DNA from 2 places in the Exiguobacterium sp. SH5S4 genome. Region 1 is predicted to be linked to the other one. Evidence: predicted binding sites of a transcription regulator. Region 1 holds the regulator's gene; the other holds the start of a gene.
The links. Region 1 encodes LexA, which represses DNA repair genes until DNA is damaged. Its sites were predicted from a motif close to CGAACATATGTTCG; they were not measured.
Positions count from the first base shown of each region.

Region 1 (5,123 bases):
GAACAAGTCGTACACTTCGTTCGGGACGTAGAACGTCTCGCCTTCCCATTTATAGAACTGTTTCGTGAGTTCGATCTCTGCTTCTCCAAGTGGAGCGCCGTGTGATGCTGATTTACCTGATTTATTCGGTGAACCGAAACCGATGACGGTCTTCACTTCAATCATCGTCGGTTTCGACGTCTCAGCTTTCGCCTCGTCGATCGCTTTGGCGATCGTATCGATGTCCGTTCCATCCTCGACGCGAATGACTTGCCATCCGTAAGCGTTGAACCGATCTTCTACGCTTTCCGAGAACGACTTATGAAGGTCGCCATCAAGCGAGATGTCGTTTGAATCATACAAGACGACGAGTTTCCCGAGTTTCAAGTGACCGGCGAGCGAGGCAGCCTCGGCCGACACACCTTCCATCAAGTCACCGTCTCCACAGATCCCGAACGTATAGTGGTCGACCACGTTGAACTCATCGCGGTTGTATGTTGCTTCCAAATGTTTTTCAGCCATCGCCATACCTACAGCCATCGCAATCCCTTGGCCGAGTGGTCCCGTCGTTGCGTCTACACCTGCAGTGTGACGATACTCAGGGTGTCCTGGCGTCTTCGAGTCCATTTGACGGAACGACTTGATGTCGTCGAGTGAAAGGTCATAACCAGACAAGTGAAGCAGCGAGTACAATAGCATCGAACCGTGTCCCGCTGAAAGGACGAACCGATCGCGGTTGAACCAGTTCGGGTTTTTCGGGTTGTGACGCATTTTGTCTGTCCAAAGCGTGAACGCCATCGGGGCCGCACCCATCGGCATACCTGGGTGACCTGAGTTCGCTTGTTGGACAGCATCAATCGAGAGCGTCCGAACCGAGTTAATCGCTAATAATTCTTTAGTAGTTGTTTCCACTAATTTCATCCTCTCTGTTGTTAAGAAAGTTTCTACCCGTCATATTTTAGCACACTCAATCGTGTGTCACAACTAATTAAATAGTATGTCACATTGATTGGAATCGTTTACTTCCATACGTCTGTTTTCGAGGGAATGGTCGAACCTTATCGAGCTTCGTGTATAACAAACATGCACATCCTATACGAAATAGGATGTGCATTCGAGTTCATTCAGAACGGTGTCGGTTCTGTTCGTCTTTTAGTTTTTCTGGTGTCACGTCGTTGCCTTCCGGATCGACGACTTTCATGCCCATCATCTGGGATTTGAACGATTGACGGAACGCTTTTAAATATTGTTGACGTAACGCTTGTTGCTCGTCCATCTCTTGTTGTGACAAGCCGTCTGTCTTTGCCTTGTTGGCGAGGAAGTTAATCCGCTCCAATTGTTCGGGTGCTAACATGAGGTTCGCCCCCTCTCTACTGAATTTGTAGTTCTACTGTACAAAATCAGGGCGTAGGAATCAAGTTTCTGGCACTGCCACATGTTCCAAATAGCGACGGTTCACAGTCGCTTTCGAGACTTCGTAGCCGAATCCACGGAGCGTGGCCGCGATTTCGGCGAAAGTGAGCCCCCGCTCCCGGAGTTGGACGATCTCCTCGATCGGCACTTCAATCCGGCTCCGTCCCCCTTGGTCATGGTGCTGAATGTTGCGTTGCGGGTTGAACCCATTCGCGACCGCACGGCGCATGCCGCGCGATATCTTGGCGTTATGAATCTTCCGTTGATACTCCTCGACGACGCTGACAATCTCAAGCACCATCTTCTCGGCGTCGGAGACGACGTATTCATCGGACGACTGCATCGTCAACAGCCGGACGTTATGCTTCATGAGCGTATGCAAGATGGCGATTTTTGCATTCCCCCGGCCGAGGCGACTGTCATCGCTCACGAGCACGGCATCGAGCTTTGACGCCGACACATGCTCTAACAAATCGAGCAGACCCGTCCGATTGACCTCAAATCCGCTCTCTTGTTCGGTGATCACATCGATCACTTCCGCATCGAGACGTTTGGCCATCTGTAACAATTCTGCTTCTTGCCTCGTGAGCGAGGTTTCCTGAGTTGACTTGTTCGTCGATACGCGACAATAAATGACGACTCGCATCTCGTCACTTCCTTTCTTTCCAGTCATCCTCTTACGATACACAGGATGAGCGGGTGTTCGCAATCCAAATCGATCATTCAGCAGCGAACCAAGTCGTTTTCCGCTCTTCTTTTTCCGCACGTTCCGCTAACAGCTGGGCTTCGAGCGTTTCTGCTTCGTTGAACGCAACTTCTTGTTCGATACTTCTTTCGACCGTCATCACTTTCGGCTCCACAGTCCCGCCTTGGCGAAACTCGCCGACTAAGTAAAAGGCGAACATCCCGAGCACTACCATTCCGACCAATATGAATCCATTGACTGTATCTTTCATTTGAACCGCCTCCAAATATAAGAATATGCGTTCTTAGGAACGTCTGTTCGTTTTATCTGTCCTTATCATAAAACAAGAACTTCTGTTCGGTCAAGAAAAAACGAACGAATGTTTGTACGCTCATATGTTCTTGTGTTAAAATAAATCCATAAAGAATAGGATGCGTTCGCAGGTTATTCGACATAAACGAGGTGAAATCCATTGAAAAAAATGTCAGCAAGACAGCAACAGATTCTTGATTTTATAAAAGCTGAAGTTCGGACGAAAGGTTATCCGCCGTCAGTCCGAGAAATTGGTGAAGCCGTCGGTCTCGCATCGAGCTCGACCGTGCACGGTCACTTGGACCGTCTTGAAAAACGTGGATTGATTCGGCGCGATAAGACAAAACCGCGTGCGCTCGAAGTGTTGAGCGAGGATTCTCCGTCCATCGAGGAGCGTGAGACGGTCATGTACGTCCCGGTTATCGGGAAAGTTACGGCCGGAACACCGATCACGGCGATCGAGAACGTGGAAGAACACTTCCCGCTCCCGGCCCATATCGTCGGTTCGGATAACGTGTATATGCTCTCCGTCTCTGGCGATTCGATGATCAACGCCGGAATCCTCGACGGAGACCGCGTACTCGTCAGACAACAGAACACGGCAGACAATGGAGAGATTGTCGTCGCGATGACGGACGAGGGTGAGGCGACCGTCAAACGGATCTACAAAGAGGCGTCGAAAGTCCGACTCCAGCCGGAGAACGATGAACTTGAGGCGATGTATTTCGATAACGTATCCATTTTAGGGAAGGTCATCGGTGTATACCGGACGATCCATTAATGGCTAGCGGCAAGACACATACGCGTACGAACCTCGTGGCAATCGGTGCTTTAGCGATTGCCACGCCTTTTATTGATGTCGATATCCCGACTACCCTTTTCCTCGGTGCGCTTATCGGGACGTTTTGGCTCTCCCCGGACCTCGATTTGAAATCGGATGCATACTATCGGTGGGGACCGCTGCGTGGCTTTTGGCTCCCTTACGTGAAGCTGATGCCGCACCGGTCTCCGCTGTCGCACTTGCCGGTGTTGAGCGATCTCATTCGTGTCATCTACCTTGGCTTCCCGCTCGCGCTCATCCTTACGTTCACTTCGTATGAAGCGGTTGTGAAGACGTGGCTCGACTTGAACGGCATCCCGTTCTTCCTCGGTCTCGTGTTCGCGACGACGCTCCATACGGCACTCGACTATGCGTCCACATTTTTCAAACGTGCGTTCTAATCGCAAAACAAGCGACCACTCAATTGCGAGTGGTCGCTTGTTTTGACTAAAAAAACGCCCGATCCAAGAAACTGGATCGAGCGTTTTTTCAAGTTCATTCGACTTAGTAGAGCGTCATGTACTGATCGCGTTCCCACTCCGTCACTTGCGTGCGGAACATGTCCCACTCGATCTCTTTCAACTCGAGGAAGTGTTCGCCGATGTGGTCACCGAGCGAATCCATGACGATTTTGTCGGCGCGGAGTACTTCGAGTGCGTCGAAGAGTGTCGCCGGAAGATCGTCGATGCCGTTCGCAACACGCTCTGGCTTGTCCATCACGTAGATGTTGCTGTCGATCGGTTTCGGTGCTTTCAAGTCTTTCTCGATGCCGTCAAGACCAGAAGCTAAGAGGGCCGAGAGCGCGAGGTACGGGTTCGCCGCCGGGTCGACCGAACGTACTTCGATACGTGTCGAGAGGCCACGGGCAGCCGGTACACGGACGAGCGGTGAACGGTTACGGGCGCTCCATGCGACGTAGCATGGTGCTTCGTATCCAGGCACGAGACGCTTGTACGAGTTGACCGTTGGGTTACAGATCGCCGTGAACGCACGTGCATGCTCGAGGATACCAGCTGTGAAGGCACGTGCCGTATCCGAGAGCTCCATGTCACCGTTCGGGTCGTAGAACACGTTCGTGTCGCCTTTAAAGAGTGACATGTTCGCATGCATCCCTGAACCGTTGACACCGAAGAGTGGTTTCGGCATGAACGTCGCGTGAAGGCCATACTTCGCCGCGATCGTCTTGACGACGAGTTTGAACGTTTGGATGTTGTCGGCAGTCGTTACCGCATCCGCGTATTTGAAGTCGATTTCATGCTGTCCTGGTGCGACTTCGTGGTGTGACGCTTCGATCTCGAAGCCCATGTTTTCGAGCTCGATAACGATTTCTTTACGGCAGTTCTCGCCTGAATCGACCGGTGCCAAGTCGAAGTAACCGCCTTGGTCGTTCAATTCGAGTGTCGGCTGTCCGTTCAAGTCTTTCTTGAAGAGGAAGAATTCTGGCTCTGGTCCGACGTTGAACGCTGAGAAGCCGAGCTTTTGCATGTGCTCGAGGTTGCGTTTCAAAATGCCGCGCGGGTCACCGCTGAACGGTGTGCCGTCCGGATTATAAATATCACAAATTAAGCGAGCGACTTTACCGCTGCCGTCTGTCCATGGGAAGACAACCCACGTGTTAAGGTCTGGATAGAGGTACATGTCTGATTCCTCGATGCGTACGAACCCTTCGATTGAAGAGCCATCGAACATCATCTTGTTATCAAGTGCTTTGTCCAATTGGCTGATTGGCACCTCGACGTTTTTAATCGTACCGAGGATATCCGTGAATTGAAGACGAATAAAGCGTACGTCCTCTTCTTGTGCGATCCGTTTGATGTCTTCTTTTGTGAACGTTTTTCTGGCCATGGTAAAAGTCCCCTCTCACATTGTGTAATGGTTTGTGTACTGGCGTCATCGATAAAAACGTGACAACTC
Region 1 covers NZ_SJUQ01000029.1:11,470-16,592, reverse strand. The annotation lists gene tkt (transketolase) at 1-900, opposite strand, end outside; gene EVJ32_RS13705 (DUF896 domain-containing protein) at 1,100-1,333, opposite strand; gene EVJ32_RS13700 (YneB family resolvase-like protein) at 1,394-2,038, opposite strand; gene EVJ32_RS13695 (hypothetical protein) at 2,112-2,348, opposite strand; gene lexA (transcriptional repressor LexA) at 2,550-3,170, shown strand; gene EVJ32_RS13685 (metal-binding protein) at 3,170-3,610, shown strand; gene glnA (type I glutamate--ammonia ligase) at 3,714-5,054, opposite strand; gene EVJ32_RS13675 (MerR family transcriptional regulator) at 5,100-5,123, opposite strand, start outside.

Region 2 (5,123 bases), on a different contig from region 1:
GGAGGACGGACCGGTCTTTTTGTTTCATCTCCGGCATATCCTCGCTCGAGGCGCCGTATGAGCGCATCGACGAACGTTTCACGTAGCCGTCGCGGCTGACGAACACCATCGTCTCTTCGACGGCGATCATGACCTCGGTCTTCAGTTTCAATTCTTCGACTTCGGCCTCGATGACCGAACGCCGCTCATCACCGAACTCGTCGCGGAGCGCCGTCAACTCTTTTGAGATGAGTTTCCGCTTCGTCGCGTCGACGTTCAAGATGTTGGCGAGGCGCGCGATCTCTTTTTGCAACACTTTCGCTTCTTTTTGGAGCTCGACGATGTCTGTGTTCGTCAAACGATACAATTGAAGCATGACGACCGCTTCGGCTTGACGGTCCGTGAACGAGAAGCGATCCATGAGCTTCTGCTTCGCCTCGGACTTGTCCTTGGCCGAACGGATCAGTTCGAGCGTCTCGTCAAGCACTGAGATGGCTTGTTCGAGCGCGTCGACGATCTCGGCGCGTTTCTTCGCCTGTTCGAGCTCGAACGTCGTCCGGCGGGTGACGACTTCCTCGACGTGTTTCAAATACGCATCGATGATCGGTAACAGACCGAGCTGTTTCGGTGTCCGCTGCACGATCGCGACCATGTTGTAGTTATAGGCGAGCTGCAGGTCGGTATGCTTCAAGAAGAAGTGGAGCACACCTTCCGCGTCCGCTTCTTTCTTCAATTCGATGACGACGCGGACCCCGGTCCGGTCGGTCTCGTCACGGACTTCGGCGACGCCTTCGACTTTCTTGTCGAGACGGAGCTCTTCCATCTTCTTGACGAGGTTGGCCTTGTTCACCTCATACGGGAGCTCGGTGATCGTGATCTGTTCACGGCCGGCCTTGAGTGGCTCGATGACCGATTTGGCGCGGATGATGATCTTGCCTTTACCGGTCTCGAACGCTTTCAAGATGCCGTCTTTGCCCATGACCGTGCCACCGGACGGGAAGTCGGGACCTTGCATGTAACGGAAGGCGTCATTCGGTGTCTCGACTTCGCCGGCGAGTCGGGCGATGGCGAGATTGAGCACCTCGGTCAAGTTGTGCGGTGGGATCTCGGTCGCATACCCCGCCGAGATCCCGGTCGTCCCGTTCATAAGCAGGTTCGGCAGGAGTGACGGCAACACGAGCGGTTCCTCGGTCGAATCGTCAAAGTTCGGCGTATAGTCGACCGTGTTCTTCGCGATCGACGTCAGCATGACACCGGCGATCTTCGACAGCCGTGCCTCGGTATACCGCATCGCGGCAGCCGAGTCGCCGTCCATCGAGCCGTTGTTCCCGTGCATATCGATGAGCGGGTAGCGGAGCTTCCAGTCTTGCGACAGACGCACCATCGCCTCATAGACAGAAGAGTCACCGTGCGGGTGGTAGTTCCCGATGACATTCCCGACCGTCTTGGCCGATTTCCGGTACGCCTTGTCGTTCGTGTTGCCTTCATGGTGCATCGCATACAAGATCCGGCGCTGTACGGGCTTGAGCCCGTCGCGCGCGTCCGGGAGCGCCCGGTCTTGAATGATATATTTCGAGTAACGCCCGAAACGGTCTCCGACGACCTGTTCGAGCGACAAGTTTAAAATGTGTTGAATCGTCGACATCGTTACATCACTTCCTCAATCGCTTTAGTCACATGTTCATTGGCGATGATCGAATCATCTTCTTGGAGCCCGAAGGCGACGTTCTCCTCGATCCATTCGCGGCGGTGGGCAACGTTGTCCCCCATGAGCACCGAGACGCGCTTGTCGGCGACGGCAGCGTCATCGATCGTCACGCGGATGAGTGTCCGTGTGTCCGGGTTCATCGTCGTCTCCCACAGTTGATCGGCGTTCATCTCACCGAGACCTTTGTAGCGCTGGATGATATAGCCTTTTTTGTACACTTTGACGAGTTTCTCGAGCGCTTCCTCGTCCCAGGCGTATTCGAACTGCTCCGACTTGCCTTTCCCTTTCGAGATGCGATAGAGCGGCGGCAAGGCGACGAACACTTTGCCCGCCTCGACGAGCGGTCGCATGTAACGGAAGAAGAACGTCAGCAAGAGCACTTGGATATGGGCCCCGTCCGTATCGGCATCGGTCATGATGATGACTTTGTCGAAGTTGCAGTCACTGAGATCGAAATCGTGTCCGACCCCGGCGCCGATCGCGTGGATGATCGTGTTGATCTCCTCATTTTTCATGATGTCATTGAGTTTCGACTTCTCCGAGTTGATGACCTTCCCGCGGAGCGGCAAGATCGCCTGGATCGTCCGGTCACGGCCTTGTTTGGCCGAACCGCCGGCCGAGTCCCCCTCGACGAGGAACAGCTCGTTCTTGGCGGCGTTTTTTGATGTCGCCGGCGTCAGTTTCCCGTTCAAGATGCTCGAACGTTTCTTTTTCTTGCCGTTACGCGCCTCTTCACGCGCTTTCCGGGCCGCTTCACGGGCCTGGGCCGCGCGGATCGCTTTCTTGATGAGCATCGTCGCCATCTGCGGGTTCTCCTCGAGGAAAATCGTCAGCTGCTTGGCCATGACGGCGTCTGCGCTGGCACGGGCTTCAGGCGAGCCGAGTTTCGACTTCGTCTGTCCCTCGAACTGGAGGAACTCCTCCGGGATCCGGACCGAGACGATGAGCGTCAACCCTTCACGGACGTCGCCACCGTCGAGGTTCTTGTCTTTTTCTTTCAACAAGCCGTTTTTGCGGGCGTACTCGTTCATGATCCGGGTCATCGCCGTCTTGGCGCCGACTTCATGCGTCCCGCCGTCCCGGGTGCGGACGTTGTTGACGAACGACAACACGTTCTCCGAGTAGGCGTCCGTGAACTGGAAGGCGAGTTCGAGCTCGATGTCGTTCTCGGTCCCTTCGAAGTAGACGGTCGGGTGGAGCGTCGCTTTGTCGTCATTCAAATAGTGGACGAACTCGGCGATCCCGTTCTCGTAATGGAACGTCTCTTGCTTGTCCGAGCGTTCGTCGGTCAACGTGATCGTCAACCCTTTCAATAGGAAAGCCGACTCTCGGAGCCGTTCGGCGAGCGTGTCGTAGTTATACGTCGTCGTCGAGAAGATGCTTGTATCCGGCTTGAAGTAGACGCTCGTCCCGGTCTGGCGGGCTTTCCCCGTCTCGAGGAGCGTCGTCTGTGGCACACCGCCGTCAGCGAACGTCTGCTCGAACACCTTGCCGTCGCGATAGATCGTGACGAGCAGCTTGCTCGAGAGCGCGTTGACGACCGAGGCGCCGACCCCGTGCAGTCCGCCTGACGTCTTGTAGCCGCCTTGGCCGAACTTTCCGCCGGCATGGAGGACCGTGAAGATGACCTCCGGCGTCGGTTTTCCCGAGGCGTGCATCCCGGTCGGCATACCACGTCCGTGGTCACGGACCGTGATGGCATCGTCTTTATGGATCGTCACATCGATCTGGTCACCGAACCCGCCGAGCGCCTCGTCGATCGCGTTGTCGACGATCTCGTAGACGAGATGGTGCAGCCCGCGATGGTCGGTCGAGCCGATATACATCCCTGGTCGTTTCCGAACGGCAGCGAGCCCTTCGAGCACTTGGATGGCGTCTTCATTATAATTAAATAGTTTTGTTGACATGTCAGTCACCTCATATTCGAACACATGTTCGTTTTTCATACCTAATTGTATAGCTGTTTCGGGATTCTGGCAAGCCTTCCTCTCCGCGCCGTCGACGCGTGAAAAAAAGTAGACCTGCCGCAGGGGCAGGTCTCAGCCGAGGAGTCGAGCATGCTCGACGTAAATACACCGGTTCTCGATGTAGTCAAGTCCGGCAGCATGAACGATTCGTTCGGCGTCCTTGCTCGACAGACCGAGCTGGTTAAAGACGAGTCCGACATCCCCATGACGGACCGCGTCCTCGGCAACGCCGGCCAAATATTCGTTCCGGCGAAACACGTCGACGATATCGATTCGTCCCGGGATGCTCTCGACCGTCGGATACACCTTGCGGCCGTTCCACGTCTCGAGCGTCGGATTGACAGGGATGACCGTATACCCTTGCAGGAGCAAATACTCCGCAATCTGGTTGGCGGTCTTGTTCGGGTTCGATGACACACCGACGACAGCGATCGTCTTCGCTTCAGCGAGATGTTGTTTCAAACGTTGGTCGTCCATCCTGAAATCCCCCTTTTGTTTACGTTCTCAGTGTAACGTTACCTCGTTCCCCGTTTCAAGCTTTATTTTCGCTTAACGGATGAACGGCTGTCGAAACAAAAGTTTATATCCCTCATAGTGGTTTACATAATAATATATTGTCACCCTGTTGATTCGCTTTTAAATCGAACGATGCCACCATGTCTGTTTTAACGAATCAAATGACGCTTCTATAAACCTTGCGTGAAATATCTATTTCACGCAATTATAACGTCCTGAAATCAACGTTTACAGAGAGTGGATTGACTTGATTCATGAACAGGCGTAGGCAAATCCTTACCGTTTCGGTATACTGGAACGAGGAGGTGTTCACGTGGGGACTGCCTATGAGGAACGTCGCGGTACACTGTATAATTACCGCATCACTTTTTACGGGAACGCGCTCGCATGGCTCATCCATGTCGTGTTCCTGATCACATTTTGGCGGCTCGACGTCATGGTGCTCGCCTGGTCGAACGTGTTCAGCGTTCTTTATTACACGCTCTCATTCTATTTCGTACATAAACGGTACTACCGGATATTCTTTACCGGACTGTTCGTCGAAGTCGTCTATAACGCCATCATCTCGACGATCGTCCTCGGGTGGGGCGCGAACGTCCATTACTTTATCATCATGGTGGCGTACGGGGTGTTCTTCATGCCGAACGTCAGTCGCTTGGTCCGCATCATGTCGACCGGACTCGCGATGGCGATCTACAGCTTCCTCTACTTGAACGTCACGGTCGGGACACAGCCGCTCGCCCCCATGATCGAGCAAGTGATCGGGCTGACTTGTCTGCTGTCGACGATCGCACTCATCGCCGGGCTGACGTTCGTGTTCGAGAACTCGGTCGTCGAGGTGACGACCGAGTTAGAACGGTCGAACGAACGATTGAACGTCCTCGCTTCACGGGACGGATTGACCGGGCTATATAACCGGATGACCGGCTATCAACGAATCGAGCAAGCCGTCA
Region 2 covers NZ_SJUQ01000033.1:20,576-25,698, reverse strand. The annotation lists gene parC (DNA topoisomerase IV subunit A) at 1-1,624, opposite strand, end outside; gene parE (DNA topoisomerase IV subunit B) at 1,627-3,594, opposite strand; gene EVJ32_RS14360 (CoA-binding protein) at 3,727-4,131, opposite strand; gene EVJ32_RS14355 (GGDEF domain-containing protein) at 4,484-5,123, shown strand, end outside.
Region 2: a site for LexA is predicted at 3,612-3,625, ahead of parE (DNA topoisomerase IV subunit B). Genes of this name have one in related genera too.